Regions from separate parts of the Marinobacterium sp. xm-g-59 genome, predicted to be linked through region 2. Evidence: predicted binding sites of a transcription regulator. Region 2 holds the regulator's gene; each other region holds the start of a gene.
What was found. The regulator sigma-54, encoded in region 2, starts transcription at its own class of promoters, with help from an activator protein. The targets are predictions, from matches to a motif close to TGGCACNNNNNTTGCTNT.
Positions count from the first base shown of each region.

Region 1: the regulator sigma-54 is predicted to act here: its motif matches at 2,532-2,549, upstream of urtA (urea ABC transporter substrate-binding protein).
Region 3: the regulator sigma-54 is predicted to act here: its motif matches at 1,665-1,682, upstream of glnL (nitrogen regulation protein NR(II)).

Region 1 covers NZ_WBYR01000008.1:38,891-43,162, forward strand. The annotation lists gene urtB (urea ABC transporter permease subunit UrtB) at 1-1,137, opposite strand, end outside; gene urtA (urea ABC transporter substrate-binding protein) at 1,207-2,490, opposite strand; gene XMG59_RS09215 (hypothetical protein) at 2,795-3,145, shown strand; gene XMG59_RS09220 (uracil-xanthine permease family protein) at 3,182-4,272, opposite strand, start outside.
Region 2 covers NZ_WBYR01000002.1:121,954-126,225, forward strand. The annotation lists gene lptC (LPS export ABC transporter periplasmic protein LptC) at 1-246, shown strand, start outside; gene lptA (lipopolysaccharide transport periplasmic protein LptA) at 221-730, shown strand; gene lptB (LPS export ABC transporter ATP-binding protein) at 733-1,458, shown strand; gene XMG59_RS03065 (RNA polymerase factor sigma-54) at 1,489-2,988, shown strand; gene hpf (ribosome hibernation-promoting factor, HPF/YfiA family) at 3,041-3,331, shown strand; gene XMG59_RS03075 (PTS sugar transporter subunit IIA) at 3,344-3,802, shown strand; gene rapZ (RNase adapter RapZ) at 3,805-4,272, shown strand, end outside.
Region 3 covers NZ_WBYR01000011.1:71,292-75,563, forward strand. The annotation lists gene glnG (nitrogen regulation protein NR(I)) at 1-537, opposite strand, end outside; gene glnL (nitrogen regulation protein NR(II)) at 539-1,594, opposite strand; gene glnA (glutamate--ammonia ligase) at 1,868-3,274, opposite strand; gene typA (translational GTPase TypA) at 3,664-4,272, shown strand, end outside.

The sequences.
Region 1 (4,272 bases), on a different contig from region 2:
AAGTGGATTGATCTCAATAGAACCGGCCATCCATGAGGGTGTTTCAACACTTCGGTTCAGTGGTGAGAAGATCGAGCGCACAGCTTGTTGTAATACCAGTGAGATACCGAAGGTCGCCAACAGCGTTTCCAGCGGTCGACCGTATAAGAAGCGAATCACACCTCGTTCAATCGCAATACCTACCAGACCAGAGACAACAAACGCTGCTGGAATGGCGACAAATAGGGAGTACTCAATCGAGTTAGGCATCAATAGTTGCACGACATAGGTCGTGTAGGCGCCGATCATGATCAGCTCACCATGGGCCATATTAATAACCCCCATCACACCAAAGGTGATGGCCAAGCCAATTCCAGCAAGTACCAATACCGACCCCAAACTGAGTCCAAAGTAGACAGTCTCAACACCCGAGTAGAAAGAGGCCTGATCTTGGTGAGTCTGTATAGCCTTATTAGCAGCCGCAACAAGCACCTCATCACTGGAGCGCTCAACAAACTGTGTCAGTGCCGCCAGAGCCGCGGGCTCAAGGGTATCCGCAAGTGTTGTAATGGCTTTCGCTGCTCGTGTTGTGTTATCACCGTTTAGGTCCGCCACAGCTAGAACGATATTAAAGGCCTCTAGAACAGAGGGATCGGATTCAGACTTGATTAGCTCACGCAATTGACCCACCACCTCTGGGGTTGCGGTTCCAATCAAATCCAGGGCAGCACTGCGTCGATCCGCCGGACTTTCTGCAAGCAGAGCCGCGGTTGAAAGCAGCGCACCAAATTCAGAACGCAAAGTGTTATTGATACTGACACGTTTAAAGTGGCGCTTATTGTCGATCACAACCAAACTGCCATCACGCAGCCTGATTGCCTCAGCCCCCTTTTCAGCCTTCTCAACTCGATAGAGCTGCTTCTCTTTTTTGTGGTAGTAGAGTTGGCTGTCGAGCATCAGTTGAACTAAGGATAGGGCCTCGCCTGAATCGGTAGCCATCCAGTCGCTAATAATGCGTGATTTTTCAGTAAACTTTGCTTTTGTCAGCTTCTCTTCGTACTGATTAAACTCAGCCTCGCCTGCTAGAACTGGCAGAGCAAGCAGCGAGATGATCAGCATCAGAGAGCTTAGAAGCGATTTTCTAACAGATCGCATCATAATGAGATTCCTTACAGGTGGAAAAAAGGCGGCAGTATCTGCCGCCTGGTCTTTTCTTGTTAAGAAAGATTAGAAGTTCTGACCAGAACAGGTTGCGGTTTTCACGTTGTAGTTCCCGCAAGAGAGTGGCTGGCGCCAGTCTGAGATAAGGTCTTTAGAACCCTCTAGGAAATCAGACCATGCATCACCAACCACCAAACCTGAAGTTGAAGAGACCACTTCAAATTGACCATCATCTTGGATCTCACCGATCAGAACCGGTTTAGAGATGTGGTGGTTTGGCATCATAGTGGATAGGCCACCTGTAAGGTTTGGTACAGAGACACCGATGAGAGCATCTTGGACAGCCGATGGATCCGTTGTACCAGCTTTTTCAACCGCTTTAGCCCACATGTTGAAGCCGATGTAGTGCGCTTCCATTGGGTCATTGGTTACACGATCTTCGTTACCAATGAATGAGTGCCAGTTCTCGATAAACTCATCGTTCACTTCACTATCAACGCTCATGAAGTAGTTCCAAGCAGCTAGGTGACCTACAAGCGGTCCAGTATCCATACCAGATAGCTCCTCTTCACCGACAGAGAAAGCAACCACTGGAATATCTTCAGAGCTGATGCCCTGTGAACCTAGCTCTTTGTAGAAAGGTACGTTGGCATCGCCGTTAATGGTAGAGACAACCGCAGTCTTCTTACCCGCTGAACCGAACTTTTTAATGTCCGATACAATTGACTGCCAATCAGAGTGACCGAATGGCGTGTAGTTCACCATGATGTCCTCTTCAGCAACACCCGCCGCTTTTAGGTAAGCATCCAAGATTTTGTTAGTTGTACGTGGGTAGACATAGTCAGTACCGGCTAGCACCCAACGCTCAACACCCAACTCGTTCATTAGGTAATCAACCGCTGGAATCGCCTGCTGGTTTGGCGCAGCACCTGTGTAGAATACGTTTTTAGACGACTCTTCACCTTCGTACTGAACTGGGTAGAACATGAGGCTGTCTAGCTCTTCAATAACCGGAAGAACCGATTTACGCGACACTGATGTCCAACAACCGAAGATCGCGTCCACCTTCTCTTTCTCAACTAGCTCACGTGCTTTCTCAGCAAAAAGTGGCCAGTTAGACGCTGGGTCGACAACCACAGGCTCAAGTTGTTTACCTAGCAAACCGCCCTTCTTGTTCTGCTCTTCGATCAGCATCAGCATGGTGTCTTTCAGTGTTGTCTCACTGATCGCCATTGTGCCCGACAGTGAGTGAAGCACGCCCACTTTGATCGTATCAGCCGCCATTGCAAGATTCGTTGCAGAAACAGCTAAGGCTAGCGCAGCAGATTTAAACATAGTTGATTTAGACATCAGGGTCTTCTCCTTTGATTAGTAACCTAGATGTTTTTCTTATTGCAGAGTGCGTGCCAGTTTTTGAAATAGTCCGTAAATTAATTTTATTTATGTTTAAAAACAATAAGATAAACAATTAATATTATTCTATTTGACGCATATGAAGAGATTTTGCAGTGCACCATTAAGTGACATTTGCGACAGGAATGCGCACCAAAAGATCGCAAAAGTAAATTTTTAAGGGTATTTTGGTGCACTTGTTTGGGGTTGTGGGATTAGCCATATAGCGGCTGACAGGCGAGAACTCAACTACGGAGCTGCCGTGACTGGCTTCAGCCTGTCATCCGCAGTCAGAAACGATCGCCTCATCTTCGATAAGGCTCCAACATCAATTCAGCGCGCGAGCCGTTGGAGCGGTCTTGAAAAGGCCGCGATTTTTACCGATATAAATCGCCTCATCTTCGATAAGGCTCCAACATCAATTCAGCGTGCGAACCGTTGGAGCGGTCTTAAAAAGGCCGCGATTTTTACCGATATAAATCGCCTCATCTTCGATAAGGCTCCAACATCAATTCAGCGTGCGAACCGTTGGAGCGGTCTTGAAAAGGCCGCGATGCGTGCTGATAAAAATCGCCTCATCTGTGATAAGGCTCCAACTGAAAAGGCCCCATAAGGGGCCTTTGATCGATTAGAAAGGTAAGTTAAAAACTTACTCCTCTTCCTTCTTAGGATGAGGCATAAACAGGTTGAGTACGATGGCGCAGACTGCTGCTGGTAGAAGACCTGTTGTTAGCAGTGCTTTTACCGTACCGTCTAGGTGCTGAAGCGCTTCTGGAACCTGCATTAGACCCAAGCCAAGCGATAGCGATACCGCAAAGATCACCATGTTACGGCTGTTCCAGTCTACATCAGCCAGCATCTTCATACCTGAAGAGGCCACCATGCCGAACATCACGATAACACCACCACCCAATACTTCGATTGGCACAGTAGAGATGAGAGCACCCACTTTAGGGATCAGACCACAGACGATCAGGAAAATCGCACCAATGGTTGCCACGTGACGACTCATCATACGCGTCATTGCGATCAGACCGACGTTTTGCGAGAAGGATGTATTTGGCAGTGCACCAGCTAGAGCAGATAGCGCTGTACCTAGACCGTCGGCATAAGTTGCGCCTTTGATCTCAGTATCAGTTGCTTCACGATCCGCACCACCTCTGGTGATACCCGATACGTCACCCACTGTCTCAATCGCAGAGATGAATGACATGAGTGCGATACCGATGATGGCACCTGCGCCGAACTCGATTCCGAATGGGAAGAGCTGTGGCAGCGCAAAGCTTGCAGCACGGCCAACGTTACCGAAGTTAACCATACCCATAAAGTAGGCCAGAACGTAACCTGCAATCAGACCGATCAAGACAGCCGCTGAGCTGATCATGCCTTTGCCGTAGAATTTCAGACCTAGGGTTACAACCACAACAGTACCGGCAACAGTCCAGTTATCTAAAGAACCAAACTCAGGCTTACCAATCGCTGGAACACCACCTGCCGCGTACTGAATACCCACTTTAAGAAGTGACAAACCGATCATCAGAACGATCAGACCTGTTACCAATGGAGGTAGAGCAAAACGAAGACGACCAATAAATGGCGCTAGCGCTGCTTGGAATAGACCACCGACTAGGACACCACCGGTCACCATAGCCATCGCTTCTACACCCTTACCCGCTACCAGTGGGATAAGAATAGGAATGAATGCGAAACTGGTACCTTGTACGATCGGAAGACGTGCAC
Region 2 (4,272 bases):
CTAGACCTTGAAGGCAGTGTAGAGCTTCACCATAATCCAGATTCTGAGAAAGACACTGCACTCTTCACAGAGCAGTTGAGCTACTTTCCAGAACAGAATCTGGCGACCAGTGATGTAGCCGTCGAATTTCTGAACAACCAGGGTTCAACCAAAGGGGTTGGCATGACACTGAATACGGAATTAAAAACCTTAGATCTTCATTCAACCGTGAGGGGGGCCTATGTCGCTTCGAGCACTGACCAGTAACCTATTTCTAGCCTTTACAGTTGTTCTTAGTGGATCAGCTTTAGCGCTGCCAACCGATAGAGACGAGCCTATCTACGTTGAGGCAGACTCAGCTAATATTGATGAGGCCAAAGGAGTCACTCGATACACAGGCAACGTCATCATCACCCAGGGATCAATGGTGCTTAAAGGTGAAACCGTCGATCTGTTACGTGGTAATGATGACACCATCAATCAGATCATCTCAAAAGGTGCTCCAGCCTACTTCGAACAACGCCCTCAACTGGACCAAGAGATTACCTATGCAACCGGCTCAACTCTGGATTACACAGTAAGCTCTCAACTGCTGTTAATTACGGGGAACGCTAGAGTGACTCAGGGTGGTGACGAGTTCACTGGGGCTAAAATTAATTACGACATGGCGAACTCTAAAGTAAAAGCCTTTAGCAGTGAGAGCGGAAGCCAGCGTGTCAAAATGGTTCTTCAGCCTAAAAAAGATAACTAACCATGAGTTCACTCGAAGCCCTCCACCTAGCCAAAAGCTACAAAGGACGCTCTGTTATTCAAGATGTGTCCGTCACTGTTGAGCCCGGTGAGATTATAGGATTGCTTGGGCCCAACGGAGCGGGTAAGACAACCTGCTTCTATATGATTGTAGGTCTGGTCAGAGCGGATCGAGGCAACATTCGCCTCAATGGCGACGACGTCACTAGAATGCCTATTCATGAGCGCGCAAAACGCGGCTTAGGCTATCTTCCGCAAGAGGCCTCTGTATTCAGAAAGCTGAGTGTCTACGACAATCTGATGGCCATACTGGAGCAGAGAAAAGATCTCACCAAAGATCAACAGCACCAGAAAGCTCAGTCACTGCTTGAAGAGTTTCATATCACTCACATCAAAGAGTCCAAAGGGATGGTCCTATCCGGAGGTGAAAGACGCCGAGTTGAGATTGCAAGAGCCCTAGCAAACGATCCTGACTTCATCCTACTGGACGAGCCTTTTGCTGGTGTAGACCCCATCTCTGTCAGCGACATCAAACAGACCATCAGACACCTTAAAGATCGAGGTATTGGCGTCCTGATAACAGATCACAATGTCAGAGAGACTCTCGACATTTGCGAACGGGCTTACATCGTTAGTGAGGGTAACATTCTTGCAGAGGGTGAGCCTGAGCAGATCATGATGAATCAAGCCGTTAAAGAGGCTTATCTGGGCAATGATTTTCGCTTGTAACTCTCACACTTTTAAGTAATTATCATTTTAATGAAGCACTCTTTACAGCTCAAAGTCGGACAGAACCTGTCCATGACCCCACAATTGCAGCAAGCGATCAAATTGCTGCAACTCTCCTCCTTAGAGCTACAGACAGAGATTCAAGAGGCACTCGATAGTAACCCACTACTGGAGGTAGCCGATGAAGAAGATCAGAGTGAAGAGAACTCTCAAAGCATTGAGCAAAAAGAGTCATCAACCTTAGATGAGACCCAATCTAATTCAGAGATCGAAGAGACGTTCGAATCGTCTCAGCCGGAAGATAGCTGGTCTACTGATGACATACCTGAACAGCTTTCAACCGACAGTCAATGGGACGATACTTACCAAAGCTCTTCAAATTCCAATCGTGATGATGATTGGATGCCAGGTGATAATGACACTGCGGTTGAACCCATCCAAGACCACCTTAACTGGCAACTGAATCTGGTTAATTTCAGCGATGTTGATCGATACATTGCTGAGATGATTATCGACTCTATCGATGATCGTGGCTATCTGATCACCGATCTGCAGGACATTCTTCTTAACTGCCAAGAGGAACTACCTGAACTCTTTTTTGAAGTGGAAATGGATGAGGTGGAGACAGTACTTCACCGCATTCAACAGTTTGACCCACCCGGTGTCGGTGCCCGTGATCTTGCAGAGTGTTTGAAAATCCAGTTAAGACAGCTACCCATAGAGACACCTTGGCGCGCAGAGTCACTGCGCCTAGCGACCGACTATTTAAACCTGTTGGGCAGTCGAGATTTTAAATCTTTGATGCGCCGTATGAGGCTCAAAGAGGAGCAACTGTCAGAGGTGGTTAGGTTGATTCAATCACTTAACCCAACACCAGGAGACTCTTTAGATCTGGGTGATACTGATTACATCGTACCGGACGTGATCGTGCGTAAACGCGCTGGGGAGTGGACACTCACTTTAAATAACGACGTAGTTCCTGAGTTACGTATCAATGATGTCTACTCAGGCATGATTAAACGTGCAGACAACTCCGCGGAGAACCAATTTTTAAAAGACCATCTCCAGGATGCACGCTGGTTCATAAAGAGTTTACAAAGCCGCAACGAGACCCTCTTAAAGGTCTCAACGGAGATCGTTTCCAGACAGATCGGTTTTCTTGAACAGGGTGAACAGGCGATGAAGCCTCTTATTCTTCACGACATTGCTGAAGCCGTTGATCTACATGAATCCACCATCTCCCGTGTTACAACTCGAAAATACATGCACACCCCGCGCGGTGTCTTTGAATTGAAATATTTCTTTTCGAGTCAGGTGGCTACCAGTGACGGCAGTGGTGCATCATCAACTGCGATTCGAGCAATCATTAAAAAATTAATTTCAGAAGAAGACCCTCGCAAGCCACTAAGTGACAGTAAGCTTGCTACACTACTAGATGAAGAGGGGGTGAATGTTGCAAGACGAACCATTGCTAAATATCGCGAAGTTCTCAACATTCCACCTTCAAATGAGAGAAAGCGTTTGGTTTAATTGAGGTGGGCGGCCTCATTTTTTCACTCCGCCTAAGACGAGGAGAAGTCATATGCAGATAAATATTACTGGTCATCACGTGGACCTGACTGAAGCTCTAAGTGAATACGTACGTAACAAGTTCGATAAGCTAGAACGTCACTTCGACAACATTCAGAATGTACAAGTTACTCTCAGTGTCGAAAAGCAGGGTAAAAAAGCCGAGGCTGATGTTCACTTAGCCGGTGGCCAAGTGGTAGCTTCTGATGAGCATGATGACATGTATGCAGCGATTGATGGCTTAGTGGATAAGCTTGATCGCCAAATCATCAAGCATAAAGAAAAAATGAAATCTCACAAATAAACGAACGACAACATGCAACTAGGTGACCTACTGACGACTGAAACAACCGCCTGCCGGGAGTCAGTCGCCAGTAAAAAACGCCTTCTTCAAGTGGCCAGCGAAAAGCTGGCCTCTTCAGTTGATGGCGTAACAGAAGATGAAATTTTTACAGGCCTTCTTAATCGTGAACGATTAGGCAGTACAGGAATTGGCTCTGGCGTGGGTATACCCCACTGTCGAATTCCGGGCTGTTCAACAGCATCCGCCTGCTTAATCACACTCGATGGCGGTGTCGATTTTGATTCAATCGATTCAGCGCCGGTCGATCTTGTCTGCGCACTGATCGTGCCCGATGATGGAAATGATGAGCACCTTAAGACACTGGCTGGTTTAGCCGAGCTGTTCAGCAAGCCCGAAGCCCTTAATTCACTTAGAGACTGCACGAATTCTGAGGCCCTACTCAATAAAGCAACTGAGCTATCAAAGGTCTAATCATGAGAGTCGTTGTTATCTCGGGTCGCAGTGGTTCAGGGAAGAGTACCGCCTTGCAAGCACTTGAAGATGTTGGGTTCTACTGCATAGACAACCTACCGGCGACGCTATTGCCAGCGTTGGTCGAGCAGATGCTTAACGACCAGAATAACGCACCCCTGATTGCTGTGAGCATTGATGCCCGCAACCAGCATACAGACCTAAAAGCCTTCCCAGAGATCATGGAATCCTTGAGGGCTAGAGAAGACATAGGCATCGAGATCACTTATCTTGACGCATCAGAAGCGACCCTATTGAAACGATACAGCGCCACTCGAAGAAAACACCCGCTGAGCAACCAAGATATTGGACTGGAAGAGGCAATAGCCTTAGAACGAGATCTGCTTGAGCCCATTGCAAGTTCTGCAGACATGAGAGTTGATACCACTCGGCTTTCACTCTATGAACTGCGTGACACCATTAAATTGAGG
Region 3 (4,272 bases), on a different contig from region 2:
GGCCACCAGCTCTTTACCTGTACCAGACTCACCATTGATCAATACAGTAATCGGGGAATGAGACAGACGACCAATGGCACGGAACACCTCCTGCATAGCCGGCTCCTCACCAATGATCTCAGGTGTATCATCTTCAACAATCACTTCGGTTTGTTGACGCTGCTCTTCAACGTGCTGCACCGCTCGCTGAACCAGCGCTACCGCCTCATCAATATCAAATGGCTTAGGCAAGTACTCAAAGGCACCACCTTGATAAGAGGCAACCGCGGAATCTAAATCTGAGTGAGCGGTCATGATGATAGTCGGAATGTCTGCATAATCAGCTTGAAGCTGCTCTAGCATCTCAAGACCATCAATGCCCGGCATACGAATATCGCTGATAATCACATCAGGCTGTTCACGCTTAATTTTACGCAGCAACGCATCGCCCGACTCAAACACTTCTGTCGCCAAGCCACTGCCAGAGATCGCTTTCTCTAAAACCCAACGTATTGAGCGATCATCATCTACTATCCAAACGGTTGCTGGCTTAGCCATCTCAACTCTCCAAAGGAATTAAAATTTTAAAATTTGTTGTACTGGGTTTCGAGGCGACCTCGATTAAACCCTGGTGCTGACCAATAACAGATTGGGCAATCGATAGTCCCAACCCAGACCCTTCCGCACGACCGGTCACCATCGGATAGAACACGGAATCTAAAAGATCCTTTGGTATGCCCGGACCGTTATCGATAATCTCTACGCAGCAGACCAGTCGATGCTGCTCTGCGCCCAGCGTAATTCGTCTGAGCGCTCGTGTTTTCATACGGATTTGCGGAGCGGCTGTTTCAGACTCTTTCAGGGCCTGCATCGCATTTCTGCAGATGTTTAAAACCGCTTGGATCAACTGTTCACTGTCGCCGTTAAACTCCGGCAGACTTGGGTCGTAGTCACGAACCAACTGAATCTCTTGCTCGCTTTCAACTTCAATCAGAGCACGCACACGCTCGAGCACCTCGTGAATGTTCACCGGGTGTATGTTGGGCTTCTTGTAAGGCCCCATCAGACGATCCACCAGATTTCTTAACCGATCCGCTTCATCGATGATAATTCCGGTGAACTCTTTAAGCCCCTCATCATCCAGCTCGCGCTCTAGCAACTGTGCAGAGCCGCGAATCCCGCCCAACGGGTTCTTGATCTCATGTGCCAAGCCACGCACAAGCACTTTGGCGGTGGCATGTCGATTCAACATCTCCTCTTCACGCTCAATTCGAACCAGGCGATCACGTGGGTGCAACTCCATCAGTAGAAACCCATTCGGTAACCTTGAGATGGTGTAATCCGTCATCAACTCGTTACCACCAAAGGTAATCAGAGCGGCTTCGCGTTTACTGACATGCTGTCCCGTCGCAGAGACACTCTCTAATAGCTTGAGCTCCTCTTCGGAACCAATAAAGAGATACTCGATGTGTGAATTTTTTAAGCGTTTAAAGCTACCCTCTAACAGAACCTCAGCGGCCGGATTCATATACTTCAACTCGAACTTCTGCCCCAGTACCAATACAGCCGTATTGAGGTTTTCAAGAATCAATTTGTACTGTTGCGATCCGAACATTAGGTATTCCCAAGGGTTTTGATGACTTAACAGCTCTACTCTAGCGTTAAGCCTTAATAGCTCTACTTAATAAGCAAAAAGGTTGCCAACTCAGCGAAACCCAGTAACCACGGGCTTTTGAGTTTTAGCATGCACAATAGAATGGCATATATGAAGATATTATGCACCATTTTGGTGCGAGGTGTTTTGTGCGCATCCATGCGCCTGCAGGATACCGTTCGTCCTGAACATAAAAAACCCGGCAGGTGCCGGGTTTTTTGAATCGATAAGATCTTAAACTGAGTAGTAAAGATCGTATTCGATTGGGTGAGTTGTCTGGCTCACTTGAGCACACTCTTCACGCTTAAGTTCGATGTAAGCGTTTAGCATGTCTTCAGTGAATACGCCGCCGCGAGTTAGGAACTCGTGATCAGCTTCTAGAGCGTCCAGAGCTTCTTCTAGTGAAGAACAAACCTGTGGGATCTGAGCAGCTTCTTCAGCTGGTAGATCGTAAAGGTCTTTGTCTGCTGCATCGCCAGGGTGGATCTTGTTCTGGATACCGTCAAGACCCGCCATCATTAGCGCAGAGAACGCTAGGTATGGGTTAGCGATTGGATCAGGGAAGCGTGTCTCGATACGACGGCCTTTAGGGCTAGTTACGTATGGGATACGGATAGAAGCTGAACGGTTACGAGCTGAGTAAGCTAGCATAACTGGTGCTTCGAAGCCTGGAACAAGACGCTTGTACGAGTTAGTACCTGGGTTACATAGAGCGTTAAGCGCTTTAGCGTGCTTGATGATACCGCCGATGTAGTAAAGAGCTTCTTCAGATAGGCCCGCGTATGCGTCGCCAGCGAAGATGTTAACACCGCCTTTAGATAGAGACTGGTGAACGTGCATACCAGAGCCGTTGTCACCAACGATTGGCTTAGGCATGAACGTAGCTGTTTTACCGTAAGCGTGAGCAACGTTGTGAACTGCGTACTTAAGAATCTGAACTTCGTCAGCTTTCTTAACAAGGGTGTTACCTGCCACACCGATTTCACACTGACCAGCAGTTGCTACTTCGTGGTGGTGTACTTCTACGTGCAGACCCATCGCTGTCATCGCGTCACACATTGCAGCACGAAGATCGTGTAGAGAGTCTACTGGTGGTACTGGGAAGTAACCGCCTTTAACGCGTGGACGGTGACCTGTGTTACCGCCTTCGAATTTGCTGTTAGAAGACCATGCAGCTTCTTCAGAAGATACAGTGTAGCCACAACCAGACATGTCAGAGTGGAAGTGAACTTCGTCAAATACGAAGAACTCTGGCTCTGGACCGAACATAGCGCTGTCAGCGATACCTGTTGATTTCAGGTACTCTTCTGCACGCTTAGCAACAGAACGTGGATCACGCTCGTAACCAAGACCTGTAGCAGGCTCAACGATGTCACAACGGATGATGACTGTTGCATCTTCAGAGAATGGATCAACGATAGATGAAGAGTCATCTGGACGAAGGATCATGTCAGAGTCGTTAATACCCTTCCAACCTTGGATAGATGAGCCATCAAACATTTTGCCGTCTTCGAAGAAGTCGTCACCCATTTCGTGAACTGGGATAGTTACGTGCTGCTCTTTACCTTTAGAGTCTGTAAAGCGAAGGTCGATCCACTTCGCGTCAGTTTCTTTGATCAGATTTAGTGTCTGTTCAGACATTATGGCTCTCTCCATTATCAGATATTGCCAGACTAGTAGCCTTGGGTTTAAGCCTGCACCATGCAAGCTCAGTCTTCCTAACGAGCTAGCAAACAGTATGCCAACTCGAAAAAAGTCTTTATTTACGGTGATTTACCGCATCAGCAACGAATCACCAATGACAATAAACGCACCAATTTGATGCACACCTAAAACATACGCACCACAATGGTGCTTTAAACTATTACTAGTCTGTCGATGTGTGCCAATATGATACTCCAGCCAAAAAATTTTGCACTAGATTCGCTTCTAACAATTGTTCATATGGTCCAAATTTATTGGCTATTAATTCGCCTTGATCACGCTCGACGCGTATAATCCGCGCATCTTTAATTAATGAGACTCACCTCGTGATCGAAAATCTTCGCAATATCGCCATCATCGCACACGTCGACCATGGCAAAACCACCCTAGTTGATAAACTTCTAGAGCAGTCAGGTACCCTTGGCCGTCGTGATGAAGGCGCTGAGCGCGTCATGGACTCAAACGACCAAGAGAAAGAGCGTGGCATCACCATCCTTGCCAAAAACACCGCCATCACTTGGAACGACTACCGCATCAACATCGTCGATACTCCTGGGCACGCCGATTTCGGTGGTGAGGTAGAGCGTGTTATGTCGATGGTTGACTCGGTCCTTCTGCTTGTTGATGCAGTTGATGGTCCAATGCCACAAACACGCTTCGTTACTCAGAAAGCCTTTGCACGCGGCCTTAAGCCAATCGTTGTTATCAACAAAATCGACCGTCCTGGTGCACGTCCAGATTGGGTTATGGATCAGGTTTTCGAACTGTTCGACAACCTAGGCGCTACCGATGAGCAGTTGGACTTCCCGATTGTCTACGCCTCAGCGATCAACGGTATTGCGGGTGATGATCACGAAGCTATGGCTGACGATATGACGCCTCTATTTGAAGCGATCATCAAGCACGTTGATGCGCCTCACGTCGATACAGAAGGT